DNA from 3 places in the Peribacillus sp. ACCC06369 genome. Region 2 is predicted to be linked to each of the others. Evidence: riboswitches for the same ligand, from Rfam matches in the RefSeq annotation. Region 2 holds a riboswitch; each other region holds the start of a gene.
What was found. A riboswitch is a leader RNA that binds a small molecule or an ion and turns the genes downstream of it on or off. The one in region 2 is predicted to bind preQ1.
Positions count from the first base shown of each region.

Region 1: linked by a shared signal. The riboswitch ahead of queC (7-cyano-7-deazaguanine synthase QueC) and the one ahead of queF (preQ(1) synthase) in region 2 are both predicted to bind preQ1.
Region 3: linked by a shared signal. The riboswitch ahead of QUF78_RS20600 (VUT family protein) and the one ahead of queF (preQ(1) synthase) in region 2 are both predicted to bind preQ1.

Region 1 is NZ_JAUCEN010000002.1:4,061,081-4,066,394, reverse strand. Features, by position in the region: gene QUF78_RS20665 (hypothetical protein) at 507-719, opposite strand; gene QUF78_RS20660 (methyl-accepting chemotaxis protein) at 1,198-2,409, opposite strand; gene QUF78_RS20655 (CHASE3 domain-containing protein) at 2,412-2,876, opposite strand; PreQ1 riboswitch class I at 3,063-3,105, shown strand; gene queC (7-cyano-7-deazaguanine synthase QueC) at 3,161-3,826, shown strand; gene queD (6-carboxytetrahydropterin synthase QueD) at 3,826-4,296, shown strand; gene queE (7-carboxy-7-deazaguanine synthase QueE) at 4,289-5,017, shown strand; partial or broken gene QUF78_RS20635 (DUF4260 domain-containing protein) at 5,081-5,314, opposite strand, start outside.
Region 2 is NZ_JAUCEN010000002.1:530,769-536,082, forward strand. Features, by position in the region: gene qoxC (cytochrome aa3 quinol oxidase subunit III) at 1-294, shown strand, start outside; gene qoxD (cytochrome aa3 quinol oxidase subunit IV) at 296-580, shown strand; gene QUF78_RS03345 (YfmQ family protein) at 910-1,353, shown strand; gene QUF78_RS03350 (BA3454 family stress response protein) at 2,009-2,143, opposite strand; gene QUF78_RS03355 (DMT family transporter) at 2,371-3,207, opposite strand; PreQ1 riboswitch class I at 3,359-3,404, shown strand; gene queF (preQ(1) synthase) at 3,511-4,008, shown strand; gene QUF78_RS03365 (aspartate kinase) at 4,209-5,314, shown strand, end outside.
Region 3 is NZ_JAUCEN010000002.1:4,054,105-4,059,418, forward strand. Features, by position in the region: gene QUF78_RS20560 (alpha/beta hydrolase) at 1-348, opposite strand, end outside; gene QUF78_RS20565 (PadR family transcriptional regulator) at 657-977, shown strand; gene QUF78_RS20570 (hypothetical protein) at 1,013-1,438, shown strand; gene QUF78_RS20575 (hypothetical protein) at 1,620-1,769, shown strand; gene QUF78_RS20580 (hypothetical protein) at 1,766-1,891, shown strand; gene QUF78_RS20585 (hypothetical protein) at 1,929-2,078, shown strand; gene QUF78_RS20590 (hypothetical protein) at 2,094-2,216, shown strand; gene QUF78_RS20595 (hypothetical protein) at 2,244-2,393, opposite strand; gene QUF78_RS20600 (VUT family protein) at 2,415-2,957, opposite strand; PreQ1 riboswitch class I at 3,009-3,051, opposite strand; gene QUF78_RS20605 (hypothetical protein) at 3,087-3,251, shown strand; gene QUF78_RS20610 (SRPBCC family protein) at 3,429-3,944, shown strand; gene QUF78_RS20615 (SRPBCC family protein) at 3,951-4,391, shown strand; gene QUF78_RS20620 (HD domain-containing protein) at 4,597-5,314, opposite strand, start outside.

The sequences.
Region 1 (5,314 bases), 3.5 Mb from region 2:
TAGTTTCATGAGCATTTGAACCCAATTCATTTTGGCTATATTTATATAATTATTTGTTTTTAAAAGTGAGGTTTATTACAGAATGATAATTGTTTATACCCATTTATTTGACCTAAATGTAACAATATTTATGCATCTGTCATTCAATGTAAGATATTGCACCTATCGACTCAATTAGTTGGACTCTTTTGAATATGGACAAAGATGAGTAAAAGAACACATCTCTTTTTTTTGTTATTTTTTGGTTTTTCCATTGAAAAATACCCATGGGCCTATAAAGTGATCTTTTCCTTTAACATGAAATAAACTAAAGTTCATCCAATTTTTTAAAAAAATACCTAGTTTCTTCTATTGATATAGTGTTAATAGAAGAATGAAAAATAAAAAAAGCTCAGATGTATATCTGAGCTTTCGGCTTATATATTTTAAATGAATCCGAATGGGTTATAACCCCGTTTGTGGGTTAGGAGCTACAACATTAGTGGCTGATTATGGAAGGGATCTGTTTAACTGGATTTCTTTCTATCGGAAATCTCAAGGTTGGAGCCTTTTTTACCGCCATCAATTACATAAAATCTAGGAGCTAATCTCCTTTTTCCTTGATTTTCAGGATTCATCTTCATATAATTTTCGTATTCTTTGCGAAAGAATTCTTCGGTTTCCCGTTCCATTGCTTTTCTTTCGTTAAAATCTGCGATGAATTTGAAAAAACGTTTCATATGAATTCCTCCTTATGGGGTTAAAAGGTCTTAGTTTAATAGTAACATATTGTTGGTGAAGTTTAACCTTTTTTGCGATTTTGTAGAAAAATTTATGATTTTGTGTGAATAAAGTTGTGAATGGTGTGGTTTGAATGAAAGTATGCAATGGATCCTTACTGATTATAGGTACCCGTGCATTGTGTTGAAGTGAACTGTCCGGATCAAGTGAATCCGTGTACCGGGATTTGCCGTATGCAGGTATTGGAAATGATGATTATTTCAGTTAAAATATTCCTGTAATAATATTTATTATACACTAAATATTCTGAAAACAAACGAAAATATTCACATCTAACCACTTTTGATTGATTTGTCTTTTGATGAATCATTAATGTGTATAGTGTTTTATTCCCCGAATATACGAAAACGAAACAATTCACATCATGGAGGGAAAATAAGCAATTTCCCGTATTCAAGTGACGGGAAATTGCTAGTATCATAATTTGAATTTCTTAACCTGTTCAGTCAGCAGTTCAGCTGACGATGCAAGTTCACTGGCATGGTTAGTGATTTCATCCATTGAAGAGCTGGATTGTTGGGCGGAGGCGGAGACTTGTTCGATTCCTGCCGCGGACTCTTCGGAAACGGCTGCGATATCTTCGATAGCCTGATTGATTTTTTTACTATTAGTAGAGATATATTTCAATTCATCTGTAATATGCTGTATTTTCATGCCTATATTCCCGACAGAGTGATTGATTGTTTCAAAGGTTCGTCCAGTGAGCGTAATCTGTTTCGTGCCTTCATCCACTTGTGTATAACCATCTTCCAGGGAGTGGACGACCGTTTTTGAACCTGTTTGTATAGCGGAGACAATATCGGTGATGTCCCCAACCGAGTGTGTGACCTCTTCAGCGAGTTTACGCACTTCAGCTGCGACGACGGCAAAGCCCTTGCCATGTTCACCTGCGCGTGCAGCTTCTATGGCCGCATTCAGCGCCAATAGATTGGTTTGATTGGATATATCCTTGATGACCAGCACAAGCTGCGAGATTTCCTGTGATTGAGAATCGAGTCCTTTCACTTGCTCAACGGCATTTTTGACAATCCCATCAATAATCTCCATTTGTTGGACTGAACTGCGCATTAAAGTGGTGCCCTCCTTAGTCAAGGAAAGGATCTCGGTTGAACTTTGAGATACTTCCACTCCTTCAAGATGGGCCTCCACGATCTTGCCTGTGAAATCATCCATCATGCGAACCATTTCAGCTGCCCGGTTGGCTTGTGACTCCGAACCTTCCGAAAGTTCGTACATGGTAGTCGCTATCTGCCTGTTGCCCTGTTGGACTTCATTTGCCGATTGAGTCAGATCCTCGCTTTGGCTGGAAACGGATTCGGATACAACCAGCATTTTTTCGATCGTATCACGAAGGTTTTTCTGCATTTGGTTGGCGGATACCGTTAATTCGCCTATTTCATCCTTGGACTTTTGCTCCAGGGGCTCATGATTCAGCTGCCCATCAGCTATCATTCTCATTCTGTCCCTGATTTTAAGGAGAGGGGTGGTAATGAGGTTGGCAGTCACAAGCGCGAGCAGAAGGCCGATAATGACAGCCGCAATCGAGATGATGATACTTGTCGTCTTGACCGATTTCCCACTTGCGATCACGCTTTCCCCTGAAGCGACAATCAATTCCTCACGTTCCAAAGTCAGCTCCTTGAGCCTTCCGTCACTTCATCGCCGACCGGTGCCACTTCATTTTTGAGTATTTCTTTAGCTCTTTCTTCATTTCCTTTATCATATTGAGTAAATACCCGGTCTACAATCATCGTCCTCCAATCCACGCTTTTCTCGATCAATTCCTTCGCTTTATCAGAATCGCTTATGGCCAAAAGATCCTCTTGGATGGCCTTGCTATCCTCTGTATATTGTAAAAACCTTTCTTTATAACTCTCGTCGCCATATAAAATATAGGCTCTTGCTAGTGCGGTTCTTTGTGCTAAATTATATAGTAGCTTTTCGTCTTGGATAAGAAGTGGAAGTTCCTCATCAATGATATCCTGAGACTGTTTAAGTGACTTGTTGCTGCTATAAATATTGAATGCTCCTAAGATGATACATAAAGATATGATGAGTGAAAATGCCACCAATATCTTTCCTTTAATGCTTTTCAAATTAATGGTCCCCTTTATCGATATTTTATTCACTCTTTTTTATCGGATGGATAATGGGATATTTAAGCAGAAGAGGAGATGATCAAGCTTTCCAATAGGCCTAATTTTCAATAAATATAAACATCTTGATTTCTTTTTGTTTTCAAGTTACTATTGACTTGGAAAAATATTATATTCCGCGTTAAGGCGGAAGAGGTTCTAGCTACCCTCTCAAAAAAACTAAGGAGAAACAGTGCTCTATTCTTAGGGTGCTGTTTTTTTCCGTAAAAAGGAGTTTTATAGAAATGAAGAAGAAAGAAAAGGCAGTGGTTGTGTTTAGCGGAGGGCAGGATAGTACGACATGCCTGTTCTGGGCAATGGAGAGATATGAGCAAGTGGAAGCGGTAACGTTTGATTATAATCAGCGGCACAGCCTGGAAATCGAATGCGCTCAAAAGATTGCCAATGAATTGGGCGTGCACCATCATATTCTTGACATGTCGCTGCTGAACCAACTGGCACCGAATGCGTTGACAAGAAGTGATATTGCAGTGGAGGACGGAGAAGACGGGGAATTGCCGTCGACGTTCGTACCAGGGAGGAATTTGCTGTTCCTTTCGTTTGCCGGAGTGTTGGCCAGTCAGATTGGCGCTAAACACATTGTCACCGGTGTCTGTGAAACGGATTTCAGCGGATATCCGGACTGCCGTGATGTATTCATTAAATCGTTGAACGTGACCTTGAACTTGTCGATGGACCAGTCATTCGTGATTGATACGCCGCTTATGTGGCTTAATAAAGAGGAAACATGGGAGCTTGCGGATCAGCTCGGAGCGTTCGACTTTGTTCGCGAAAAGACCCTGACATGCTATAACGGAATCATATCCGATGGCTGTGGAGATTGCCCGGCATGTAAGTTGCGGAAAAAAGGACTGGATGACTATGTAAGCAGACGGAAGGTGCTTTCATGATGTACGGTTTTACTATAGTGGATAAACTCCAAAAAATAGATGAAGATATTCAGCGCAGCCAATTGAAATATACCACCAAGAGGGTTCTGGTCAGTAAGGAGTTCACCTTTGACGCGGCGCACCACCTACATGACTATGAAGGAAAATGCAAGAACTTGCATGGCCACACGTATAAGGTCATTTTCGGCTTGAGCGGGTATACGGATTCACGTGGTTTGATGATAGATTTCGGGGACATCAAGGATATATGGAAAAATGAAATTGAAGTCCACCTTGATCATCGTTATTTGAATGAAACCTTGCCACTCATGAATACAACGGCTGAAAATATGGTTGTCTGGATTTATGAAAAAATGGCCGAAGCCCTTTCATTAAAAGATTATGAGGGTGCTAGAGTCGAATTTGTCCGACTATACGAAACGCCGACAAGTTATGCCGAAGCCAGACGGGAGTGGATGGAAAGTGAGTAAACTCCCGGTTATGGAAATCTTCGGACCGACCATCCAAGGTGAGGGAATGGTCATTGGCCAAAAAACCATGTTCGTTCGGACGGCAGGCTGCGATTATTCCTGTGCCTGGTGTGATTCCGCATTTACTTGGGATGGCACCGGTAAGGAAGATACCGTCCAAATGACTGCCGAAGAAATATGGGATGAGCTGAAGCGAATTGGGGGTTCCGGCTTTTCGTTCGTGACGATATCAGGCGGAAACCCGGCACTGCTGAAAAACCTAAATGGCTTGGTAGAAATCTTACATGAAAATAAAATGAAAATAGGTGTGGAAACACAAGGGAGCCGATGGCAGGATTGGTTTCTTGATATTGATGAACTGACCATTTCACCTAAGCCGCCGAGCTCAAGAATGAACACGGACTTTACGGTACTTGACCGAATCATATCGAACCTTGCCAATCGAAACCCTGAAAACCATGTCTCATTGAAAGTAGTCGTCTTTAACGAAGAAGATTACCAGTATGCCAAAAGTGTGCATGGCCGTTACCCGGATATTCCATTTTATCTGCAGGTCGGCAATGATGACAGCACGACGGCTGATGATAATCAATTGATCAGCGGTCTTTTGAAGAAATACGAAGAGTTAATAGATAAAGTGATAGCCGATGATGATTTGAATGATGTGAAAGTGCTGCCCCAGCTGCATACCTATATATGGGGTAACAAGCGAGGCGTGTAAAGAAAAGAGAGCAGGAGGCAGTGTGATGTGTAATCACACTGCCTTTTACATGTGGAAAGCTTCCTATACCTTTTGAAGGTGTGTAGCTTTGAAGGATGATGTGTATTTAAGGCCATACCCAAATAAGCGGTCCATTCCAATATGTGCGGTCCAAATTAAACCAATCATCATACATGCATCCGACTTTAGAAAAACGGCACGGTATAAGTGTGGAAAAAGTTATAAACTTTTGCTCCAACTCGTTCATCGATCGAATAGGTCAACATGGAAACATCAGGCAACAAAATCAATAAAAGG
Region 2 (5,314 bases):
CTTGGTTTAGGCTTCTTGGGAGTCGAAATTTATGAATTCGTTGAGTATGTACATGAAGGAGCAACCATTCAAACAAGTGCTTTCTTATCTAGTTTGTTTACATTACTAGGTACGCATGGAGCTCACGTTACACTTGGTTTATTCTGGGGAACCTTCATCGTCTTGCAGATTAAAAAGCGCGGTATGACTCCAGAAACAACAAACAAGGCTTTCATCTTTTCACTTTACTGGCATTTCTTGGACGTTGTCTGGATCTTCATCTTCAGTTTCGTCTACCTGAAAGGAATGATGTAATATGAAAGAATTATTCCCACGGGGCCAAGTTATGGGATTTGCCTTCTCACTAGTCCTGACTGTGGTCGCACTATCAGTTATTGTGTTTGATCTCTCACTTAAAATGGGTGTGATCATCCTGCTTGTTACAGCTTTCATGCAAGCTGCACTGCAATTGGTTATGTTCATGCACGCAGGTGAGTCTGAAGATAAAGCATCGATTTACACAAATGTTTATTACGGATTGTTCGTAGCATTGGTTACAATTTTCGGTACAATGCTAACAATGATTTGGGGATATCAATAATCGATTGAAAAGCTGGGCGTCTTGATGACGCCCAGTTTTTTTGTATTTAATAAGTAGAAATTCATATACCACTCTAATCACTTCGTTCATAGAAATTAGTTAAGAAGGGTGTGGATGAAACCATTTTGTTTAGTATAACCATTTCGGAACATTATATTTATAAGGGCAAAATTTACTCTTTTTGAAGCGCTTCCGTGCGTTTAAGTGCAATGTTTTACTAAAGTAAAACGTTAATATAACAGACACATTTTCTAAGAAAAACTATCTGATTCTTTGATATAATAATCTATATAAGAAATTAATATATGACGTAGCGGAGATGATGAAATATGACATTGCCGGTTTTGATTTTGACAATTCTATTAAGTTTGCTTAAATTATTAGTTACCTGCCTTCCAACCGATGCAGTGAATTGGATTATCAGCAAATTTAAAATACATTCAGAACTTAGTGACGAGAATGCAATCGTAACCTTTGACGGAAGACGTTTGGAAAGTGAAGATAAAATAAAAGTTATTAATTATTTTAATAAGGCTAAATTTTTGAAAAAGAACCATATATTCCCTGGTAATGAGCAATTGTTTTTACATCCAGAGAACAGTGGGACTCCATTAGTCATTGATACTAAAAGAGGTAAAAAAGATGTTAGGTTATTTGTGTACATGTACAACGACCGTGTGGATGTAGTTAAGCAGTATAGGAAGAAATTAGTTTCGTATAGTCTGCTTTCCGATAGCCTCCAAGAACGCTCTATGCCATTAAGTTTAAATTAAAAGAACATTAAAAATGGCGATCTTTAAAAATGAACATTTCAGACTGTAGGCAAACTCGAAAGAAAAGCGAATTTGCCTACAGTTTTTTTATTTAAAAAAGGTTCCAGTTGTTTTCAGACTCTCCCTTTCCGCCGACTGTCTGCAAAGCCACCTCGCCGCATGCGTCTTTGGTGACTCGGTAAGCTGGTTTTTCGGCAGGAGTGTCGCGAATTTCTTCAATCCAGTGAGGTTTCATCCCATATTCAAGAGAAAAGTATCTTGGAGTATACCCTGTCTGTTTTAAAAAGATCGTAATGCTTCCCTCGGTAATCGCGATAGGGATACGGGATTAGGCCATTCCGTATCCCATTTTTTCGACAAACTGAGGCGTTCTTTAAAAAGATCGTCTTAATTTCTAAATTACTTGTTATTCAAATTGATTGTTGTAACGTAAAAACGTCTTAAAATTATTGTGACAAGAAAAAACAATTATGTGGATTATATGGGAAAATCGCTATCGAGGGTTCTTTAGAGAATACAAATGAAATACAGAAATCAGGATTGAAAAGGGTTTTAATTGTTAATTTATATAAAAACAAAGTGCATAGTGATTTTGGTGAGTTATATCTAAAAAGGTAATAAAAAAAAGCAGGTATCTAAATCGATGCCTGCTTTTTTATGCTTTCCATTGTTTTTCCACTTGTTGAAGGGCTTGTTGTAAAATTTCTTCTTGATTAGTACCCGGTTTAGTAAGTACGTTAGTTTGATAAGATTTTCCTTGGAAATCAACTGTTACTGTAACTTTTTCCATTATGCATCGTTCCTTTCTAGTATTAAATGGGATGGTTGTACTACTTCTTTTATACCCGTGGGAGGAGATTTTTCAAACATTGCGGAATTAGCAAAAGTTGAGATTTAATATTCAAAATTATCTGATATTTATTGAGAGATGTCAATACTTTTTTTTGAACCGCTAAATAAAGACGACCTGGCATGTGTGATTATTACAGCCAGGTTGTTTTTTAAAATTAACTATATTCATATTTTGGTTAAGATAATACCGATTAATGCTGCAAGAACGCCGGCAATTTGATAGGATTTTAGTTTTTCTTTGAATAAATAACATCCTGCGAAAACGACAACTAAACAATTTAGGCTGACGACAGGGAAGATGATGCTTGCGATGCCGGTATTCAACGCATAGAAATAACATCCATAGGCTATGATGCTTAAAAAACCTACGATGGAACCAATTTTGACTTCCTGTAGCTTGATTTTTTCTTTCTTAAAGGATAGAACTGAAAGCAGATAAAGAGTTCCGCCCCCATACATTGATACAAGGATGTCGAGGGAGTTTAAATGAAGCCGTGTTGATGTCGTCATCAGAATGCCGAGTACACCAAAAGATAATATGGAAAATAATGTGTGCATCATCCAAGGTAAATATTGGTGGTTGCCCTTGGCGTTAGGTGTATACTGAATGACAAGGGTTGCAAGCAGCATGCAGATGATTCCGGTCCACTGCAGCGAAGAAATATGCTCATGAAAAATTAATGCAGCACATAGGATGGGAAATATTGCATTCGCTGCGATTAATGGTGATGTTAAACTTGCCGGCCCTTTTTCAAAGGCACTTGCCATCTGGATATTACCATTAGCGTTCAGGACACCAATTGCTGCACCAAGCATGATAGACAGCAAGTTCAGGTTCAAACCATCCATAAGTACTCCATAAAATATGGACAAAATGAAAGCTACAAAATAAAAGAAAAATTGGATAGGTACCTTTGAGTAACCCTTTCCGCTACTCCATTTAAAAATGCTGTTATTGATTCCGAAACATAAACTGGTGATGAGTGCTGCAAAAATCCACATTGTTTAAATCTCTTCCTTCATGTAGGATAAACTTCTTCTACATTTTAAGCCGAATACATGTGGGAATCAAACTAAAATTAAAAAGTATGATTGACAGATTAGATTTTTTTTTCTATATTTACTATGACAATTTTAAAATATTTCCCGATAAACGGGAGAGGTTCATAGCATCACCCTCTTAAAAAAACTATGGCTTTGATTTTTTTCACGAATCAACCATATCTTTGATGAGATATGGTTTTTGTTATATAGAGGCCCATTTTATGAATCTCCCCTGACAAACGTGGATGAGGAGGACTTTTTATGTCTGGAAGAAAAGAAGAAGAATTAAAGGAAATTACACTGCTTGGGAATCAAGGGACAAAATATACATTCGACTATGCGCCTGAAATTCTTGAGTCATTCGATAACAAACATCCTAACCGTGATTATTTCGTCAAATTCAATTGCCCGGAATTCACTAGCTTATGTCCGATAACCGGCCAGCCAGACTTTGCAACCATTTACATCAGCTATATTCCCAGTGTGAAGATGGTCGAAAGCAAGTCTTTGAAACTTTATTTATTCAGCTTCCGTAATCATGGTGATTTCCATGAAGACTGCATGAATATCATCATGAACGATTTAATCGAGTTGATGGATCCTAAATATATTGAAGTATGGGGCAAGTTCACGCCTAGGGGCGGGATTTCTATTGATCCATACACAAACTACGGGAAACCAGGGACGAAGTATGAGGAAATGGCGGATTACCGCTTGATGAATCATGATTTATACCCTGAAACTGTGGATAATCGCTAAAGATTGGAAAGGCAACTGGCTTATGCCGTTGTCTTTTTTTGCCTTTTACTATTCCCTTTCAATAATCACATTATTTTGTCCTCTTTAAAAATACAAATGTCCTCCTATAGTGGAATTTTTACTTGATTGTTTAGAGAAAAAACGTAATAATAGGGAGAGTTGATTTTGACAGAATATTATTTAAAATAGGGGATGTCGAGATGAAAGTTGCGAAGTTTGGCGGAAGTTCACTTGCGTCAGGTGAACAGTTGAGAAAGGTATTCGAAATTGTGGTTGCTGATTCAGAGAGGAAGTTTGTAGTCGTTTCGGCTCCAGGGAAACGCAATTCCGATGATATAAAGGTGACGGATTTATTGATTGAGGCTGCGGAACAGCAGCTGCGCGGCGATAACGGGGAGCATTTGATCGAAGACGTGGTATCCCGCTATGCGAGCATTGCTGAAGAGTTGGATATATCCGAGGAGGTCATCACAGGGATTCATGAAAATTTAAAAGCACTGTTGCATGCTGACCAATCTAACCAGAAGCGCTATTTGGATGCTTTAAAGGCCAGTGGCGAAGATAATAATGCGAAGCTGGTCGCAGGTTATTTTCAAAGCCGTGGGGTAGAGGCAAAGTATATAAATCCAAAGAAGGCTGGCTTAATCGTTACGGATGTAGATGGATTTACCCAGGTTCAGCCAGAGTCATATGATCGGTTGTATGCTCTGCGTGAAGAGCCTGGAATCGTAGTATTTCCAGGGTTCTTCGGATATACGTTAGATGGTGATATTTTAACCTTCTCAAGAAGCGGTTCCGATATTACGGGTTCGATTCTTGCAAATGGGGTCAAAGCCGATTTGTATGAGAACTTTACGGACGTGGATGCCGTTTATGCGGTAAATCCAAATGTGGTTTCCAATCCGAAGGGAATCCGGGAGTTAACCTATCGTGAAATGCGGGAGCTTTCTTATGCCGGTTTTTCGGTATTTCATGATGAAGCGCTGATTCCTGCATTCCGTGCGGGAATACCTGTCCATATCCAAAATACGAACAATCCGACGGCACAAGGGACCCGCATTGTGAACACGCGGGATAATACGAATGGTCCGGTTATTGGGATTGCAAGTGATAAAGGGTTTTGCAGTATTTACATTAGCAAATATTTGATGAACCGGGAAGTTGGTTTTGGCCGGAAACTGCTGCATATCCTTGAAGATTACGGAGTTTCATATGAGCATATTCCATCAGGCATTGATGATGTGACGCTTATTCTAAGGCAGGACCAGTTGAAGGGTGAAGCCGAGAAGAAAATTATTTCACGAAT
Region 3 (5,314 bases), 3.5 Mb from region 2:
GGCACACATTGAAACTACGCCTTTTACAGGAAGTTCAATTCCCACTTTCAATGAGAACAATCCTCCTAAAGAAATTCCCATAACAGCAATTTCCTCGTAACCTTCCTCTTTGAGGAATTTATAGCCATTGACTACATCTTCCCACCATTCCTTTGGACCTGTTTTAGCAAGTTCCTCGGCTGATACTCCGTGCCCTCTATAAAGAGGCCCGTGACAAGTATAGTCGCGATCATGCAGGTATTTCCCTAATTTCTTCATATCTCCTGTACTTCCGGTAAACCCGTGAAGTAAAAGAACAGCTCTATTTCCACCTCTATATGTGAATGATTCAGGTGCTTTCACTTTCATCTTTCTAGGACCTTCTTTCTGCTCTTGTTGATAAATAGAATCTAAATGATTTTCAAAAAAAAATCAATTAATACCCCTTGAGTGGGATTTCTTCTATCCTATTCCGTATTTTCATTAAAACAATTAAATCATGTATATAATATCCTTACCACACGCTTTACAACTCATCCGTTCCGAAGCACATTTTACTATGATTGATTCTATTTAGCAATCGTCATTTAACCATTTTTTTTAAGAAAAGTAAAATGCACCTTGTGTTACGATGCACAAAGTATTACACTTTTAAAATGAAAAGGAGGCGATTTTATTTGGATAAAGAACTAATGAAGGGAAGCATTGACCTCCTTTTGCTTTCACTTCTTTCACAAAAAAAGCTATATGGCTATGAAATCACAAAGATCTTGAGAGAAATGAGCATGGGCAAATACGAAATCAGTGAAGGCACCCTCTACCCCGCCCTTAAACGGTTGGAAAAAAAGGAATTCATAGAAGGCCATTGGAAAGAGTCCGAATCAAGTCGCAGGAAATATTATCATGTCACGGAAACTGGACAAACCGAACTTGAACGGAAACGGAAATGCTTTTTCACCCTGGAAAAGTTAGTTCGGAAAAGCGCAGAGCAATTCTGACCAAAAACAAGATAAAAAGCTTCCCGCACCCATTATTGGAACGGTGGAAGAAGCTTTTTTTGCTGTTTACTCGCGAATTCATGCTGTACTCTTGGGTTTGTGCTGTTTACTCGCGAATTCATGCTGTACTCTTGGGTTTGTGCTGTTTACTCGCGAATTCGTGCTGCACTCTTGGGTTTGTGCTGTTTACTCGCGAATTCGTGCTGCACTCTTGGGTTTGTGCTGTTTACTCGCGAATTCGTGCTGCACTCTTGGGTTTGTGCTGTTTACTCGCGAATTTCGCACGTTTACTCGTGAATTTTGCTGTTTTACTCGTGAATTCGTGCTGCACTCTTGGGTTTGTGCTGTTTACTCGCGAATTTCGCACGTTTACTCGTGAGTTTTGCTGTTTTACTCGTGAGTTTGGAGCATTTACTCGTGAATTCATGCTATTTACTCGTGAATTCGTGCTGCACTCATGATTTCGAGCTGTTTACTCGTGAGTTTGGAGCATTTACTCGTGAGTTCGTGCTGCACTCATGATTTCGCGCTGTTTACTCGTGAGATTCGTGCTATTTACTCGTGAGTTCGTACTGCACCCATGATTTCGAGCTGTTTAACTCGTGAATTCGTGCTGCACTCTTGGGTTTGTGCTGTTTACTCGTGAATTTCGTACGTTTACTCGTGAATTTTGCTGTTTTACTCGTGAGTTTGGAGCATTTACTCGTGAGTTCGTGCTATTTACTCGTGAGTTCATGCTGCACTCATGATTTCACGCTGGTTTACTCGCGAATTTCGCACGTTTACTCGTGAGTTTTGCTGGTTTACTCGTGAGTTTGGAGCATTTACTCGTGAATTCATGCTATTTACTCGCGAATTCGTGTTGCACCCATGAATTCATGCTATTTACTCGTGAGTTCGTGCTGCACCCATGATTTCGCGCTGTTTAACTCGTGAATTCGTGCTGCACTCTTGGGTTTGTGCTGTTTACTCGCGAATTTTACACGTTTACTCGTGAGTTTTGCTGGTTTACTCGTGAGTTTGGAGCATTTACTCGTGAATTCATGCTATTTACTCGTGAGTTCGTGCTGCACTCATGATTTCGCGCTGGTTTACTCGTGAGTTCGTGCGCCACTCTTGGGTTTGTGCTGTTTACTCGCGAATTTCGCACGTTTACTCGTGAATTTTGCTGTTTTACTCGTGAGTTCGTGCTGCACCCATGATTTCGCGCTGTTTACTCGCGAATACGTTTACTCGTAAGTTACTCCGATGACGTAAAAAAAGGACCTAATTAGGTCCTTTTTTGTCTATTCCTTTATGCTTCCGATAATTGGCGCAGGAGAGCTTCATACAATCCCCTTGAACATGCGGGCCATATTTTTCACGAAAGGCCTCGAGGCAATAGCATTTGTCTTCTTCCTTTTTGGTTCCATCCATCGAGTGCATCCCTCCTAGCATTCAACCGGAGACTACTCGCTTCTCCAGCCTTACGTTGATTCGGCCCAACAATGTGGCACCGATTGACTGAATGACTGTTTTAACGATGATTTGGCCGATAACCGCAGCGGGTACAGCTTCCCATGGCAATATATTGGCACCCAGTGGACTTAGGCCAATCACGACAAATATCACTGAATCGAAAAATCCTCCAACGATCCCGCTGTAAAACACCCTCCAACTCATCGGGAGCTTTAACCGGGTATAAATTTCAGTATCCGCTGTTTCTGCCACCACGAAAGATAATGCGGAAGCAAATACAATCAATAATGTATCTCCTAATAAAAATGATACACATGCAGATAAAATCAGTGCGGTAATGATGCACATATAGGTTTTCGCGCGGCCGAATTTATTTTGGACCAGATCTCGAAAGATGAAGGTTCCCCCGATGAGCAATGTACCCATAGGAATGATGAACATACCAAAGTGCAATGGCTCAAAAGCTGCCGTAACCACATTCGCCGTGACGATGGATACTAAATACAATAGAACTCTTAACATTTCTTACATTCTCCTTATACAGAAAAAACAGCACCCTAAGAAAGAGCACCGTTCCCCTTAGTTTTTTTGAGAGGGTAGCTAGAACCTCTTCCGCCCGAGCGGATTATCATTTTCCTTAATTATCGTAGCTTGAAAACGATTGGAAATCAAGAAGTTTCCCTGTTGCTTCGTGATTTCGATTTAGTCGCTGGGAATGGTGCGAAACCAAGGTTTTCATTTGCCGAATCGTTAAGTCAATATCCATTTTTCCAAAGCTTTGTACGTAGTGAAATTAATACGAACATCCCACTTTGATATCACTTTAGGACTTTTGCCGATTCTTGTCGCAGAAAACTGCTTGACCAGCTATATGAAAAGCGGACAATCATTGATAGAGTTATGTTACGGTCTTTCCTTGTAAAAGAAGAAACTCATTTGGCCACGGTCTTAAGAGTAATGACAAAAGTATAAACGCGAGGAGGAAAAAGAATAATGAAAAAAACGACGTTTGTCTATCCTATTTATATCGCAACCACGCCAGAGAAGCTTTGGGAAGCCCTGACGAGTGGTGAATTCACGAAAAAGTATCATTTCGGATGCCAAGTCCAGTCTGATTGGCAAGAAGGCTCAACCGTTGAATATTTGCTGCAAGATGGGCGGGTTACTGATCATGGTATTGTACATAAGTGTGAGCCGTTGCACCTGCTCTCGTTTACATGGAACATGGCAGGAGACGAACCCCCTCGCGACCAGCCTACACGTGTCACCTTTGAACTACAGCCAATGGATGGTTCAACCGTGAAGTTAACGCTAAAGCATGAGGAGCTATTGGAGACAGATTTCGTATACGATGACAATACCTTTAAAGGCTTAAATAATGGATGGCCTGCCATTCTAAGTAACCTGAAGAGCTTGCTTGAAACTGGACGGACCTTGCCGCCAATCTATGTAGATCGGGAAAATCAGTTGTTAGTGGAGAACGATAAAAACACATTGAAAGAGAGTTGATTCAGTATGGATACTCAAATAACTACGAAATTTAAAATAGTCAAGCCAACTAATGAGGTGTTTGAAGCCATAGTGAACCCTGAAAAAATCGGGAATTTTTGGTTCTCATCGAGTTCAGAAAGATGGGAACAAGGCCGGACGCCTACATTGAGATATGACGAATACGATGCTGAAGTGGTAATCCATGTTTTAGAAGTCGAGAAAAATAGGAAAATCGTGTTTTCGTGGGGAGGAAATGATCAAGAAACGGTTGTTACCATCACACTTAAAGAGTTGGATAATACGAGTACAATTATTGAAGTAAAAGAATCCGGTTTGAATGAAGATGACCCTGAAATAATAAACAAAATGATAGGACAAAAAGAAGGTTGGGTATATACATTAACCTGTTTAAAGGGTTATTTAGAAAATGGCGTTAATAATTTGAGAGCATCAATAGTTTTTTAGTTATTAAAGGGTGCTGGTAAGAATCAATGGCAGTTGGGCGTGCCCAACTAAATAAAGGCTTTTTCTTCGAAGTTCAAAAAAAGAAGGCTTACAAGTCTTGGTTAGACGATATAATTTTCTTGATTTTTCCGTATTAAACGGAGAAAAAACTCAAGGATGGATGTCACCCTTGAGTTTTTCACTTTCCGTATGGTTTGACCGGGATTTAATCGGATATCACTTTTAGATACATTCCCTTCGAAGCTCTTTTATGGGCTTTAACCCCCATGTCCTGGACTTTTTCCGATAAATTGGAAGCTCTTACTAAATGGGTTCCTTGAATAACGGAAGGATCAATGAGCCGCACTTTATTTTTCAGATGAATATCGTAGTCCAATTGATCTTCTTTCAGCTTTACGTTACCATGGATCCGTTTTATCAGATTTTGCACTTCATGGTCTTCAGTGGAGCTTAATAAGGACATGACTTCTTCATCTGTACCTAGTAAGTCATCAAGGCTGATCAGGTTGTTAGCCAAAGCCAATTTTAAGGTCTTTGCCAAGATATCATAGCCATATATATTAAGAGGGTCCATGAAAAAATCAATAACTTCGCTGTAATACGTTTCTACAAACCATTCTGCCGATTCAATATTATCCAAATACATCCTTCCATTAATTATGGTTACATGGTCTAGAAAGTCATGAACGGATTCCAGTGTGATATGTCCGTATTGATACATATCCCGGAGAGTATAATCTACCCGATCGGCGCATAACTCAGGTGCTGGCTGTTCAAGCAATTCCCATTTTGATTGAAAAATATCTTCACATTCATATCCATACCTCTTCAGTATCGAGGGGATTTCGGATTCCATAATGACATGTTCATATATTTTTTCATGATAATCTTCATCCTTACAATCCAGAACGAAATCAATTACA